Regions from separate parts of the Metabacillus sp. GQ13 genome, predicted to be linked through region 3. Evidence: riboswitches for the same ligand, from Rfam matches in the RefSeq annotation. Region 3 holds a riboswitch; each other region holds the start of a gene.
What was found. Region 3 has a riboswitch for cyclic di-GMP ahead of AC6CHR_RS05470 (anti-repressor SinI family protein). Riboswitches for the same ligand answer to the same signal wherever they lie in the genome.
Positions count from the first base shown of each region.

Region 1 (3,886 bases), on a different contig from region 3:
AAAAATAATAAAACAAAAAACTATGAATTTGTGCAAAATCTAAAGAAAAAATACTGCCTTCTCTTAACAGCAACACCAGTTCAAAACAAAATCGAAGAAATTTTCAATCTCGTATCCTTGCTCAAACCTGGGCACTTAGGCAATGAGTCCTATTTTACTGAAGCATTCTCAGCAAAAGATCGTTCTCTAGAAGAGCATGATCACTTACGTGAGCTCGTTAACAAGGTAATGATCCGAAATCGCCGCGGTGATACAGGGATTGATTGGCCGAAAAGGCATGTTGAATCAGTTGCCATTGACTTTTCAGAAAGTGAACAACATTTATATGATACAATCTCTGAATTAAAAACTTCTTCTACATTTGCCGCCAACACATTTGCAATCATGACACTTCAACGAGAAGCATGTAGTAGTCGTGAAGCTGTCTATATGACATTAAAGAAAATGCTTGACCGTCCTGAAGAAGAAGAAACGACCTTACCAAAGGATGTTATTAAAAAGCTCATCATGGCGATTGACGGTGTTACCCAAAATACAAAGGCACAAAAAGTAGTTGAACTCATTAAAGAACTCGATGATAAAGTCATTATCTTTACTGAGTACCGTGCTACGCAATTTTACTTACAGTGGTTTTTACAGCAAAACGGGATTACATCTGTTCCCTTTCGCGGTGGCTTCAAGCGTGGAAAAAAGGATTGGATGAAGGATCTCTTTAAGAACCGTGTACAAGTACTCATCGCAACAGAAGCTGGTGGTGAAGGGATAAATCTTCAATTTTGCCACAACATTATTAATTATGATTTACCTTGGAATCCGATGAGACTTGAACAACGAATTGGTCGAATTCATCGCTTAGGACAAGAAAATGATGTTCATATCTATAATATGGCTACTAGAAACACGGTTGAGGAACATATATTAAAACTATTATATGAAAAAATTGATTTATTTGAAAAAGTCATTGGGAAACTTGATGAAATATTAACACGCCTAGAAATTAAGAATTTTGATGAACATATTAAGGATATTATGTATCACTCAAAAACTGATGGCGAGATAAAAATAAAAATGGAAAACCTAACATCAATCCTAGATTATGCCCAAGCATCCCAAGAGCAAAGAAAAGCAGTTAGCGGAAATCAATAATTGCCAAATCTTATACCTACCTATCATGAAAGGCGGCTATTTCATGCAACAAGAAAAAATCCATAGCTATTTAGAAAGCTTTTTTACAGCAAATTCTTGCAATTTCATCGAAAATAAACCTGGCTATATGACTGTTCAATTAACGATCGACATGGATAAAGAACTCATGAATCGACCTTTCTATTGGCACTATCTTGAAAAAACAAATGGTGTCCCAAATCCCATGACCTTAACGCTCATAACGGACCAACAAAAGGCTCCAACAGATTTAAAGGGCGAGGTCATGCACTTTGGTGCACCTCGACTCCATCAAATCTTTCAGTCCACCACACGACTAGGAAGTATGATCCGTTTATTTGAAAAAGTCGATTCAAACGGTACAAATGTACCCTTACATCCCTGGCTAGGTGTAAATATTATTGTTTCTTATCAATGTGACATGAAAAAGGATCAACTCTTTTCCATTGGACTACATTTAGTAAGTGGAACACTTTTAGAAAACTTTCAAGAAAAACTTGAAAAGCTACAACTAACTCCAAAAATCCCAGATCTCTGCTTTAATATGACTCCCCTAATCAAACCTAAAAGCGGTTTGAAAAGAATTGAGCAATTTATCGAACAAAGAATAAACCAGCAGGATCATACATGGGCAGACACAGCTAGACAAAGATGGAATGAAGATTTAAAACTATTAGACCACTTTTATGTAGACTTAGAGGAAAAACCAGATTGTTATCACCTAGAAAAGGATGCCCTGCGTGACCTTTATGAGCCACAAATAAATGTAACGATTCAGAGTGGCGGCATCTTTTATTTGACACCCCAGGCTATATTTAATTAATAAGTTTCCTATTTATAGCAGTTGGCTGATTATGCCAACTGCTATAGTTTTGTATAAATTGGTGTATGAATTTGGCTACGATTCTAGTTCTCATACTTTTTAAACCCCAATTTAAAACTGATATTAAATGAAAAGATACGTTTAATTCCTACCAGAATACTAAAAGTAGGTGTCTTTTTGACCTATTTATAGATATCTATGAGAAAACTCCTTACTATTTAAGCGGAAGGTGCATGAAGATAGGCTACATTAGGTATAACGATTAGTACGAAATACAACAGTAATGGAAATATAACCCAAAAAGGAAATATAATTCGACAAAATCAAATTATTGTTATTAAAGTTTTATTAAAGAATAATTAAAGAAAATCCATTAAATAAAAGTCAGCGCATGAAAAAGTAGGTTAATCCACCTACAGATTGTTACAAACAAATTACAAATAACCAATTTAGTTAAAATTTTATTCTTTCGACAAAATTCTGCACACTTCCTATATAAACATATTTATAATAGAATTAGTTATAAAGTCAGGTAACACAAAGGGACTTTTGAGTTAATAAATATCTAAAAAATGACATAAAGTTTATATCAGCAAAAGGCAAACCTATTGAAAAATAGAGACGCAAAGTCACAGATCTAACGTGTTAACCATGATGGCTGGGCTGCCTGAAATACAGGCTAGTATTTTAGGAGGGTAATAAGGTGAATAGTGAAATCATTGAGAGAATAACAAAGGATGGCAAGCTTGATCGTGAATGGGTTGAGATGATTTTAGAAGCATTAGAAATAGGGATCAGTTCTGATGAAATAAAAAAATTTCTTACAGAACCAACCATTACTCATTAAATAAAACTCACTCTCTACATACTTGTATGTAATATTTTTTTATAAATCTGTTCTCCATATAAAACAATACCTTCTTTATATGCTATAATATTTATAGAAAAAGGAAGGTGACTTGACGTGATTGGCCCTAGAATAAAAAAATATCGAACACAAAGGAATTTATCTTTATCTGAACTAGCTGAAAGAGCAGGGGTTGCAAAGTCCTACCTTAGTTCGATAGAACGCAACCTTCAGTCTAATCCTTCTGTTCAATTTTTAGAAAAGGTATCTACTGTATTAGGGGTTACAGTTAACACCCTACTTAATGAACAAAGCGAAACAGACTTAGATGACCTTGACTTAGAATGGACAAAACTCGTGCAAGATGCCATGAAATCCGGTGTTTCCAAAGAACAGTTTCGAGAATACTTAGAATTTAATAAGTGGAAGCTACAGAATGACAATGATAAATAAGAGCATGGTTGGTGATTACGATCACCGATGGTGCTCTTTTGTGTTTTGTTCGTTTTATTGAATATCCCATCTTCACTTCTGATTGTTCTTTTTAGCGATTTAATTCTGTAAACCCATTTAAAATATGTCGTAAATTGACTGTTTTCATAATGCTAATTACACATAATTACGTTATAAAGAACATTAATGGTACTAATAGATTATATCAAAAGTCTTTATTTTTCCGTTTTGTTCTCTATAAAGATTTGTAGAATAGGTACATTCGATTAATATGGATAATAGTTACCTTTTACTTAGAACTTTGAAAGGTTTTTCTGGAGACCTATCCTTATACGATTCAAGTATGTTTTCATTGATAAAAAAGAATAACTTCTTCCGTTTTAGGTAGCTAAAACTATGTAGTTGGAGGAATATGCAGGAGTATTACCATTAATATCCGGTAAAAGGTAGTCTTTCATATAGGAACAAATTTTTCATATTAGTTGTTATTCTTTATAGTCAACAAGTTAATCTCAGGGGTATTGAATAGTCGAAACTTTAAAAATGAAATGGTTTGACTACTGCCTAAGCCTGTACTAACATATTGTTTTGTTTGCTTA
Region 1 covers NZ_JCAXET010000005.1:229,064-232,949, forward strand. The annotation lists gene AC6CHR_RS08150 (DEAD/DEAH box helicase) at 1-1,146, shown strand, start outside; gene AC6CHR_RS08155 (YqhG family protein) at 1,190-1,987, shown strand; cyclic di-GMP riboswitch class I at 2,576-2,658, shown strand; gene AC6CHR_RS08160 (anti-repressor SinI family protein) at 2,691-2,834, shown strand; gene AC6CHR_RS08165 (helix-turn-helix domain-containing protein) at 2,952-3,287, shown strand; gene AC6CHR_RS08170 (metallophosphoesterase) at 3,766-3,886, opposite strand, start outside.
Region 1: linked by a shared signal. The riboswitch ahead of AC6CHR_RS08160 (anti-repressor SinI family protein) and the one ahead of AC6CHR_RS05470 (anti-repressor SinI family protein) in region 3 are both predicted to bind cyclic di-GMP.

Region 2 (3,886 bases), on a different contig from region 3:
CTTTTATTGATATTTGAACCAGCTGAAGCAATTCAAATTAACTTGGTCCTATCTCTAGTTATATCTTGTGTTTTATTAAATAAAATAAGAAAGGATATTGATTTTGTCCTGCTTAAAAGATTTGTGATTGGAAGTGTTGCGGGTTTACCGGCAGGCATTATCATTTTCTTATTGGTCGACATTAGTAAATTAAAGATAGGGGTAGGCATTATCATCTTAGCGCTTACACTGTTGCTAATGCTTAAATTTCGCATAAAACAGAACAAAGGTAGAGATCTAATAGTAGGTGGTTTCTCAGGTGCTCTCACAACGAGTATAGGAATGCCAGGGCCTCCATTATTATTATATTTTTCAGGAACAGAAACTCAAAAGGAACAATTAAGAGCCACTACACTTGCATTTTATTTATTTATCTATTTTGTAAGTTTGGTTATTCAAGTGATCTTCGTTGGAACAAATAAGACAATCTGGGTTTCAAGTGGCTTAGCCCTCCCTCTACTTATAATGGGTCTGTTTGTTGGACAACTCTTATTTAAATCAATTAACCAAAAGGTATTTCGTATATTTACTTATATGATTTTATTGTTTACAGGTGTCTATTTGTTTATTGAGAGTGGATTATAGGGGAAATTGAACAGAAAAACGACTTATTAGTAATGAACTGTTTTAAAAAAGTACCTGTATATACTAGTCGTTATGTTCTTGTTTTAGAAACTATAGAATTCTTGTAAATCATCCATGCTATACTTGGTGGATAGAATTGAGTTGGAAGGAAGGGGATTTTCTCATGAAGTTTATAAAATCACAAATGAAACAGCTAGTCAAAGAGAATAGAGAATTACAAGGGCGTTTAAAAGAAATGATGGATGAACACGATCTTGAAAAAAGTTTTGCACTTAAAGCCTTATATCATTCAGAAGTAGCTGAAGGTGGAAAATATCAATTAGCATACCAAGCACTTGACTTGCCCAAAGGGTAGGTCATTTTTTTGTTCTTTTCCATAGTATCAGCCATTCTATTCAACAAAATCTGTTCTTTCTTATAGTATGATACAATGGTGAAATGACTTTCTTAATAGAGAAGGATATGACAAAAGACACCCGATATATAATCGCTTACCTCTCGCCGAAATGCTAGCGATTAGTATTTTAATTTAATATAGATCAATTTGAAAACGGCAAACTTATTGAAAAATGAGGACGCAAAGCTGCAGGCCTAGAGGGGGAACCTAAGGTGGCTGGGCTACCAATGGGAAAAAGCTAAATCCTTATTGGAAATAGCTTATTTGTCTTACCTAAAAGTAGGGACATTTCCAGATCCTTTAAATAATCAACTAATTATATCAAAATGGAGTGGGAGATATGGAATTCAATAAAAGTGATGAGAGGTATCAAGAGTTCCTCAATGTTGAAAATGCTGTTATCTTTATGTTGGATCGACAGCAGACGTTTGTTTCCCTGAATTCAGGGTGGAAGAGTTTATTAGATTATACAGATGAAGAAATAATAGGGAATTCCATCTTTCATTTTGTGATTAGTGATTATCATGAAACTTTACAAGAACAATTTAAATCTCTAATTGAACATAGTAAAGAGGCAGTAGCCAAGGAAATACGATTGGTTTCAAAGAAAGGTAAAATAGAAGATTTTCATTTGTTCATGAGGGCCGACTTTAATAAGAACGATGAGCTAGTTTCCTTTTCAGGAACAATAACTGATCTAACATCACGACGCCCGAATATAGATGCATTTAAAGAAAATGAAAGCAACTATCGATTTATATCAGAACATATGTCTGATATGGTTGCTGTCCTAGCTAAGGATGGATTAGTTCTGTATGCATCACCTTCTCATACAACTGTTTTAGGTATGGATTTGGATGATTATATTGGAAGTTACCCAATTAAACACATTCATCCAGATGATTGGGAAAAGGTGTTTCACTTCTTTCATGATATGGTAGAAAAATGGAAGACATTAGATATTGATTATCGTTGTATGCATCAGAACGGTGATTGGCTTTATGTAGAGATGAAAGCTACTCCCATCAAAGGTCCTGATGGCGAAATTAGAGTGATTTCTGTAAGTAGGGATATTACGGCTAGGAAAGAAGCTGAAGAGAATTCTAGACAGGCTACAATAAAACTCAAGACGCTGATATCATCTCTTCCGTACGGTGTTTTGGTAGAAGATGAGCATGGAGAGACAACTCTATATAATGATGCACTATTAAACATTGTGAAATTAATTGCTGGTAAGGATAAGAATGAAATAGATGATAAGGATTTAATGAGTGGGCTAAATCACTCAACGCTAGAAGTAGATAAATATCTAACAGAAAAAGAGAAAATAACGATAAATCGTGAAACTCGTCAGGCGGAAGAAATCCGTTTGTTGGATGGGCGGATATTGGAGAGGGATGCCGTTCCAATTGAAGAAAATGGCCGTTTCGATGGATACCTATGGATTTTCCGTGATGTCACAGCAGATAAATTAGCTGGACAACGGCTACATGAGGCGAACCAAGTACTTCAAAGACTTTCAATGATTGATGGGCTAACGATGATTGCCAATCGTCGCTGCTTTGATGAAAAATTGGAAACAGAGTGGGATCGACTAACAGGTCTTTCTGAACCAATATCCTTGTTATTAATCGATATTGATTTTTTCAAAGCTTACAATGATCAATATGGACATCAGGCTGGTGACGCTTGCCTTCAACTGATAGGAAACCTTCTAACTAACCTTTCTTTGGAAACTAATGATTTAGTTGCACGCTATGGAGGAGAGGAATTTGTTGTACTTCTTCCTGAGCGAACATTAAATCAAGCCCTTGAAATTGGAAAAATGATACAAGCGGCTGTTATGCGTTCTCACTTGCCTCATAAAGGGTCAAGCATAGGAGGTTTCCTAACATTAAGCATAGGAATATCGACAAAGTCCGTAACGAAATTTGACCAGCCGACCACCTTAATAACTGAAGCGGATAAAGCTTTATATGAAGCTAAAAGAAATGGTAGGAATCAAATGAGGGTTTTTAATCAGGGATGAAAAGTGACATAATGTTATTTATTGTTGAGTGTTAGCTTATCAACAGCAGAGAATAGTTTAAATAAATAAGTCTCAACAGTCTAATGATGTTGAGACTTATTATAGTTTACTACTTGGTATGTACCACCTTTTTACCCAATACTCCCATTAATTACTCAAATGGATACTTTAAGCCCCATTGGCCACGTACTTCATCTAGTATTTTCATAATTCCTAATGATTCATCTAATGAAATTGTCGTGCTTTCTTTCAGACCTTCTTGCAAGCATCGACCTACCTCTTCTGCTTCAAATGCATAGCCTAAAGAGGTTCTATCATCTGTAAACGTCTCAATTTCTTTGTTGTCAATAAAAAGGGAAGCCTTAGTAGAATTCAAGAAGTTTGGAATGTGAATGTAGCCCTCTGTTCCATATATATAAGCATCATTTGTAAGACCTAAGCGAACGGCACCATTTAAGGATGCTGTTTTACCAGAAGCATAGGATAATATAATAGAAAATTGCTCATCTACACCTGTTTCTCCAATGTTAGCAGTGCTTAATATTTTTTCTGGTTTAACTCCTAGAACCATTGCAGCAAAAGAAACCGGGTAAATTCCTGCATCAAGAAGCGCTCCACCGCCTAATTCAGGGTTTAACATTCTACCCTCGGGATTCCAGTCAGACCGGAAGCCGAAGTCAGCCTTAACCAAACCAACCTCACCAATTCTATTGGTATCTAACCACTCGTTAACTTTTTGAATGGTAGGGAGGAAGCGGGTCCACATAGCCTCCATAAGAAATAGTTTATTTTCCCTCGAATAATGGATAATCTCTTCAAGTTCTTTTGCATTAATT
Region 2 covers NZ_JCAXET010000007.1:5,407-9,292, forward strand. The annotation lists gene AC6CHR_RS10000 (sulfite exporter TauE/SafE family protein) at 1-624, shown strand, start outside; gene AC6CHR_RS10005 (hypothetical protein) at 788-979, shown strand; cyclic di-GMP riboswitch class I at 1,167-1,250, shown strand; gene AC6CHR_RS10010 (diguanylate cyclase domain-containing protein) at 1,362-3,050, shown strand; gene AC6CHR_RS10015 (Gfo/Idh/MocA family protein) at 3,202-3,886, opposite strand, start outside.
Region 2: linked by a shared signal. The riboswitch ahead of AC6CHR_RS10010 (diguanylate cyclase domain-containing protein) and the one ahead of AC6CHR_RS05470 (anti-repressor SinI family protein) in region 3 are both predicted to bind cyclic di-GMP.

Region 3 (3,886 bases):
TAATAGATCAATGACAGACCATGCGTAATACCCTTTTAAATGAATGCCTTCATCGATTGCTCGCTTAATCACTTTTAAATGTGCTTCAATATACTTAATACGGGGTACATCCACTATTTCACCATCAATAATTGGATCCTCATCACCAAGACCGTTTTCTGTTACATACATTTTAATATCACCAAAACGATCCTTTAACATATGCAGCCCATCTAAAAATCCTTGAGGTGAGATTTCCCAGCCCCATTTTGTATATGTTTTATCTTCCATTTTTACAGTCCGATAAAAACCATCAAAAGACGGGTTACCTGGAGCTAGCGTAGATGTCTCTCTAGAATGGTCCATTTCTGAAAATGCTTCTTGATTTTTTTCTACTCTTATTGGTTGGTAATAATTAAGCCCAATAAAATCATTTTTACTCGCATTTCTTTTTAATGTATTTAATTCCTCTTCAGTCCAATTAGGTGTCCAATCTTTCTCCTTTAGTTGCTCAACTACATAAGAAGGATATTCACCTTTTAATATCGGGTCATAATACCAAAAGGTTTCATATTCATTAGCATGTCGAGTTGCTTCAATATTCTCGGGTTTATCATCCACACTGTAAGCTGGTAAGAAAACATGAGTAATACCAATCTCACCATATTGGTTCAGTTTTTTATAGACTTCTACAGCTTTTGCATGTGCATAAAACACATAATGTGTCGCTTGAAAGTACTTTTTCTCATCGTTTTGGATACCCGGCGGATGAGCCCCTTTTAAATAACCTAATCCACAAAACATAACTGTTTCATTGAATGTAATCCAGTGTTTGACTCGATCTCCAAATTCCCGAAAACAAATATCTGCATACTTGACGAAGGCATCAGCGGTTCGCTTATGAGTCCAACCACCATCTTCTGCAAGCGTCAAAGGCAAATCCCAATGATACAGTGTAACAAATGGAACAATACCATATTTTAAACATTCATCAATAATATTATTATAAAATTCCAAGCCACTTTCATTGACCTCTCCATCACCTGTTGGCAAAATACGTGCCCATGATACGGAAAACCGATACGATTCAAGACCCATCTCTGCCATTAATTTAATATCTTCTTTGTAACGATGGTAATGATCTATCGCTACATCTCCATTTGTACCATTATATGTTTTCCCTGGAATCTTTGAAAAAACATCCCAGTTTGTTAATCCTTTACCATCTTCATCCCATGCTCCTTCAATTTGATAAGAAGCAGTAGCAGCTCCAAACAAAAAATCATGTGGAAACTTCATTATCCACCCTCCATTTTCATACTATCATTTAATTTATTACTATATATCAAATTTATAGGCATAAATTATAGGTTAATTATAACCTTTTGTTTAATAAGAGACCACAAAAATCTCGTAAACAAGTATACATATGTATAAAAGGTAGTATCTACTATTATCGGAAGATTAAATCTCTTGTCTAAAAAATACAAATAATAAAAGACATTAACTCTGCTGAATTAACGCCTCACTTTTAGTTAAAATCGATATATTTTTAATAATAATGAGCTTATGGACCAAAAACCAGAGTTCCCCAAATCAGATAGATTGGTGGAAAAAATAAAACTACAGTCGTTAAATTGCCAACAAACCCTAACTTATCTAAAAGACTAGTGAGCGAATCCTCATTTATCACATGCATGCGCCTACTAAGAAAGCTGATAACTAACCCACAAATTCCAAGACCATAAAAGACGATGAATTCTGAATTGAATATGGAAATTTCCCAAAAGTAAAAAAAAACAGACAACAATAAAAGCAAAACGCCTAACCAAATAAAAATTTTCCTGATTGCATTTTTAATAATAATCTACTCCCAATTAATTATTTTTTACGACCATTATGTTTTCATCAAGTCCTTATTAAACCAAATACTTCTATTAAGAAAGACATTCTCTTGTTAATTAAGTTTCAATGAAGGTTAATATTTATTAATATATACTTTAACCTTTCACAACATAATGATTGTATTGTGAAACAACCATAAAAATAACTAATAAAAAAAAGACCCTATTCAGGTCTTGAATACTTATTGAAAAAATCTCTTATGTCTTCGATGGACATCCCCACTTCGAGAGCATATAAAATCAGTTCTGCCCATTCATGATCCAGGTCATTTTCGGTTGAACCTAAGGAATTTACCATATGAATCCTCCTAAAATAGTATATATTTTAGGCAGCTCAGCCATCTTAGCTTAGATCTACCTTAGATCTGTAACTTTGCGTCCCAAACTTTCGAAAGGTTTGCCTTTTCCTATTGAGTGAACACTTCATAGTTAAATAGTACTGTAATATGGATGATAATTAAATATAAATATTAAATATCAACAAAATTATTTCATATTATTCTTTAATCACTAACCCTAACAATTTTGAGAATCCAATTGCTTGATCGGAAGAAACTTCACAGCCTATCAAGCTTTCTAGAGACACATTCAGTTTTTCAAATATACAGGTACTGATATCTATTCCTTTAAGTACAGTTTGTGTAAAATCTACATCATTAAGATCGCACATATTAAGATTTACTTTGTTAAGCTTGCATTCGTAAAAGTTAGCACTTCTAATAGAAGAATGGTCAAAACTCACTTGTTTGAGACGTGCATCGGCAAAGTCAGATAAACTCAGATCACAGTTTTCAAACGATACGTTACCCAGATTAGCATTAGAAAAATCTAAGCCTACTAGTTTACAGTCTTTAAAAGCAACTCGATGAATAATGCCATTACAAAGCTTCGCATTTGAAAAATTACAGTTTTCAAAAATCACATCAGTCATATCATTATGATGAAAAATAGCATTAGTAAATGAAACATTATTAAATATCACCTTAGAAAAAATGACTCGATCAATTTCCTCGTTATCAACTTGTGAACCTTCCACCAAACAGTTCACTAATTGATAGTCCTCATCATAATATATATCTTGGAAATTACTTTTTTCTATATACGATCCAACTTTTGGTTGGTCAATTTTAATCTTTTTCGACATCATACACCTCTATCATTTAAATTGTTATATATGACATACTACATAAAAATTAATTCGGATATAAGTCTTTATTTATTTTGTGATTTGTGGACACACAACTATTTTGGTAGATGCTAATCACGCCATGCTACCATTAGGAGATTGATAGCTATCTTGTAGGCTAGTTGACTCTTGCTAATAAGTTGATTTACTATTGAGCCTTATATGATTATAGTTTGCCTACATTTTATCTTCTAATTTTTTTAATAGAATAACATCACTTGATTATTACTGAAATAACATTTAACGTTTGTTTAAAGGAGTGCAAATAATTATGATAGAAAATATTACAAAGATCGACTACCATCAGGTAATCGAATATTCCCTTGAACCGATTGTAATCCATACAAATCTTAAAATTATCTATGTTAATCATGCAGCTGAAAAGCTTTTCAGAGAGACGAAAGCAAATATTATTGGAGCAAGCCCATTGGATATATTTAGAGACACATCTAAGCTTGCAATAGAAACTAGGATCGATTCGGCATACCAACAACCAGCAGAGGTTATTGAAGAAATCGTCTTCAGAATGGATGGAACAAGTGTTGAAGTTGAATTATATTGTCACCCTGTAAAAATAGGAAGTACAAAAGCAATACAAACATATGTGAGAGATATAACTGGAAGGAAAGAATCTGAAAGAAAAAACAAAGAAATAATAGAACAAATAAATGAACTTTCATTAACACTTGTCCCTTTACTAGACGGGATTGCCGTACTGCCCTTAGTAGGTTCATTTGATGAAAGTAGAGGTAGACAACTACTAGATGATGTCCCAATTAAGGTAAAGACACAAAATATAGTGTGTTTAATCATCGAT
Region 3 covers NZ_JCAXET010000004.1:2,774-6,659, reverse strand. The annotation lists gene AC6CHR_RS05475 (GH1 family beta-glucosidase) at 1-1,278, opposite strand, end outside; gene AC6CHR_RS05470 (anti-repressor SinI family protein) at 2,047-2,181, opposite strand; cyclic di-GMP riboswitch class I at 2,209-2,295, opposite strand; gene AC6CHR_RS05465 (pentapeptide repeat-containing protein) at 2,380-3,027, opposite strand; gene AC6CHR_RS05460 (PAS domain S-box protein) at 3,341-3,886, shown strand, end outside.

Region 4 (3,886 bases), on a different contig from region 3:
GTTAACAGATAAAGATATGCACTTTTGGATATTGGGCTTTATTGGAATGATTACATTCGCGTCTGTTTATATCATTTCTAAATGGTTGTCAAAATTCCCTTTTGGTATTCAACTTATCTCTTTTCTATATACTTTGACATTTATGTTTGTTTTAGTATTTGCGATCGAGATCCAACAGGCAATTACGAACAGAGGTAATATGGAGTTTGCTGATGCGATTATTGGCTTATGGGGATTCATCGCTTTGTTCCTCGTATATGTAGCCCTTGCCTTAGTCATTATTCTTGCAAAACTAATTGGCAGGAAATTTTCAGACAGAAAAGATATCGATACTTAAACTTTTCCTACACTTCCATAGTTCTCAGACTATGGAAGTTTTTTGATGTTTTTTCAACTTAAGCGTTTTCATAAATGGTGATTAATTAAACGGAAGATGCACAACATTGTTATTCTTTACGTCCCTTTTAACACTTTCTACCTCTAATTGAACTAGTGTATTCGTAAGGTTGGTTAGCGTGGTTCGGGACAGGTTGTGAAACTCGACCCCATAACCAAAAAATTCATTCTCGAGCAATTCTTCCCGTCTGACAATTTCCCCTTGGATTGTAAATTCAATGTCTTTCATTTCAAATTTCATTTCGATCGTTAATCCTTCTTTTACTGGGAGATCAGTTGTTGCAGTGAATTTTAAACCGGTTGTACTTATGTTGTCTATGTACCCTTCAAATTCCTTATTTCTTAATCTCTTCAACTCCGCATTCCCATATCCAATCAATTGTACTTTGCAGATTAGATCCTCTACACCTAATCGATAATGCTTTCGTTTGTTATCGTTTGTTAACATAGCGTCTATTGTCTCGAATGAGGCACTTTCCTTAAGAGACGTCAGATTCAAACCAAGCTTATTCACCTTTACTTCACTACGTAAATACAAAAATAGTAAAAAAATAATAAACAAACTCTGGATGATTAACATATACTCCAAACCCTATCACCTCAGCTAATTATTTTGGGATTCCCTAACAAATAGCCTTGCCCATATTGTATATCTAGCGACTTAGCTAGTGCTAAGGTTATTTCTGTTTCTAGACCTTCTAAAATAAGTTTGCTACTAGTAGCTTTACAAAAGTTATTGATTAACTGAATGATTGATTGCTTTTTGTTAGATGTAAAGAGATCAAAGGAAAAATAGCGATTTAGCTTAATATAGTCTGGATCTAACTCTATAATGGATTGCAATTGAGAGTAGCCTGCACCAACATCACCAATGGCCAACAAATACCCTAGTTCTTTTAATACCTTCACACAATACCTAAATTCGTTAAAATAAATAATTTCTTCTACACCACTTACCTCCAGAACAATTTGTTGATTGATTAGCTGCGGGTCTGTCATTAACTCTTTGGCAAAGGGCAGAAAGGCCTCATCTACAATAGTAGAAGGGAAAATATTCAAAAACAAAAAGCCATCTTTTCGAGTATAGCCTGCTTGTTGATAAGCTTGTATAGCTTTTTGAATGGATTGTGAATCTAATTCATAAAGTCTACCTGCTTTTTTCGCATCCGAAAAGGCAAGCTCTGGATTCGCGTAATCAGAGGATCTCAAAAACCCTTCATAACCAGCAATCATCCAATTGCTAATATCATAAATCGGTTGAAAAGAATGATGATAGTTTTTTTCTTGTATAAAATTTTCAATTGACATCTTTCTAGCCACCTATCTTTTAGTTAGCGAAAAGGAGAAATGTACATCATGTTGCATCCACATTTCAATTTTTTATCGCTCTTCGGTGGCTCGACTACCATAGCAGTGTAACGTTAGGTTCGTAGCTTTGCGTCCTTATCTTTCAATAAGTTTGCCGTTTCGAAAATAATACCCTACTGGTATTTTATAGCATAAATAGGAATAAAGTCTAGGGTAAAATTGACTTTATTTTACTTATTTTACTGGGGCCAGTCCCCATCAACATTATCTTGGGGCCTGGCCCCCTCTTATAGCGAAGTCATGATCCGCTGCTGTTTAACAAAATATGCCCACTCTTTATAGCCTATTTCTTTTAGTCGCTTTTGGACTAATTCAAACTCATCGCCTATTCGTTCCGGTTTATGTGCATCTGAGCCAAAGCTCACCGTCACATTATGGAAAAGAGCACGTTCTAAAATGTCATCTGCAGGGTACCAGCCTCCACAATCCTTCGTTTTACCTGAAGTATTGATTTCAATCGCAACATCTTCTTGACCAATGATTTTTAATGTTTTATCAATCGCGTCTGTTTCAATAGCAGAAAATGCTGGATAAAATCCTTTCATAGCATCGATATGTGCAAGAATTTGAAATATACCGCTTTTTGCTGACTGTTGGATTAATTGATAATAGTCTTCTTTTACTTTCACCTGTTGCTGTGATGTTAAACCTTCCCAACGGCCTCTTTCGAAAATATTAACCTCTTGAACATAATGCACGGAGCCGATTATGTAATCAAATGGGTGTAGGGCGTATTGTTCCTGATAGAGTTCTAGATGATCAGGGAAAAAGTCACTTTCAATTCCTAGCAATACGTAAATTTTACCCTCATACTTATTTTTCAATCGAAGAACTTCCTCAATATACGAAGCAAACTGGCTCTTAGCCATTGCGATTGTTGGATAGAGCTGGTCTTCCTCACTATAAAAATAAGGTGAATGATCTGAGATACCGATAAATTGCAGTCCATAGTCAATTGCTTGCTTTACATAATCCTCAATTGTCCCAATTGCATGCCCACATAGTTTGTTATGTGTATGTAGATCGAATTTCACTTTATTTATATTTGTCATTGATTACGCTCCTTTTTGAGGGTTGGGGCCTGACCCCAACTGCTCAGTGCTGGGGACTGGCCCCACTTCTATCTAGTTAACTTCTGGCTAAACGATTGATTTCCCTTCTTCTTTCGTATTTATTTATGATTTGTAGCTTTTCGCTTTAGTTTGCTAATATGCTAATGGGGACTGGCCCCAAAAAAAAGATCCCCCACTTATCTCATAGTGAGGGATCGCCTTTATCGCTTATTCATCATCATCATCATCATCGTCATCGTTGTCATCATTTTCAAGCTCGAGTACGTTTTTGTTGTGAGCGTCGATGGTGATTTCTGCTTCGCCTTTAGTTGTTTTGAATTCCATATCATATTCGTATCTTCCGTCATCTTCGTCTAGTTCTATTTCGATCAATTCACCAGTGATGTTCTTTTTTGCTATGGCAATTGCTTCTTTTTCTGTAATGATTGCTTCTTTTGTTACTGTTGAAGCTTGATCTTCACGGTCATCGTCGTCATCATCATCTTGACTTTCTTTTACGTTTAAGATTTTAGCTGAATAGGCATCGACATCAATATCATATTCCTTGTTATCCTTATTAATGTCCACTTCGTAATACGTGTTTCCGTTGTCCTTTTCTAACTCAACACTTTCAACTGTACCATCAGCTTCTTTAAGTGCTGCTGTTTTGGCCTTCTCGATTCCGATACGTTCTTTTGCTTGCACGGTTTCTGAGTTCTTTTGATCATCCTCTTGAGCATAACCATGGTTGATTGCAATTGAGCCACCTAGTACAAGGGCTGTTGCTAATGTGATTGTGACTATTTTTTTCATTTGTTTTTCCTCCTAGATCAATTTTGTTTACTTCTTAACTATAAACAGCGAAGATTAGAGGAAAAGGATAGTAAGATTAAAATTCCATGAGAAAGCTCTTCGTTTTTACTCAGATTCATCATCGTCGTCTGATTCTTCGTCTGATTCATCATCGGGTATCCACTCTATAGAGCTAGCAGTCTTTGTGTATGCATCTACTTGGATAATCGTCTCACGTCCATCATCTAATTCAACCTCGACAAGATAATAAGGTGATT
Region 4 covers NZ_JCAXET010000010.1:111,064-114,949, forward strand. The annotation lists gene AC6CHR_RS13945 (hypothetical protein) at 1-337, shown strand, start outside; gene AC6CHR_RS13950 (PilZ domain-containing protein) at 419-976, opposite strand; gene AC6CHR_RS13955 (EAL domain-containing protein) at 997-1,704, opposite strand; cyclic di-GMP riboswitch class I at 1,786-1,870, opposite strand; gene AC6CHR_RS13960 (histidinol-phosphatase) at 1,992-2,798, opposite strand; gene AC6CHR_RS13965 (PepSY domain-containing protein) at 3,045-3,629, opposite strand; gene AC6CHR_RS13970 (PepSY domain-containing protein) at 3,735-3,886, opposite strand, start outside.
Region 4: linked by a shared signal. The riboswitch ahead of AC6CHR_RS13955 (EAL domain-containing protein) and the one ahead of AC6CHR_RS05470 (anti-repressor SinI family protein) in region 3 are both predicted to bind cyclic di-GMP.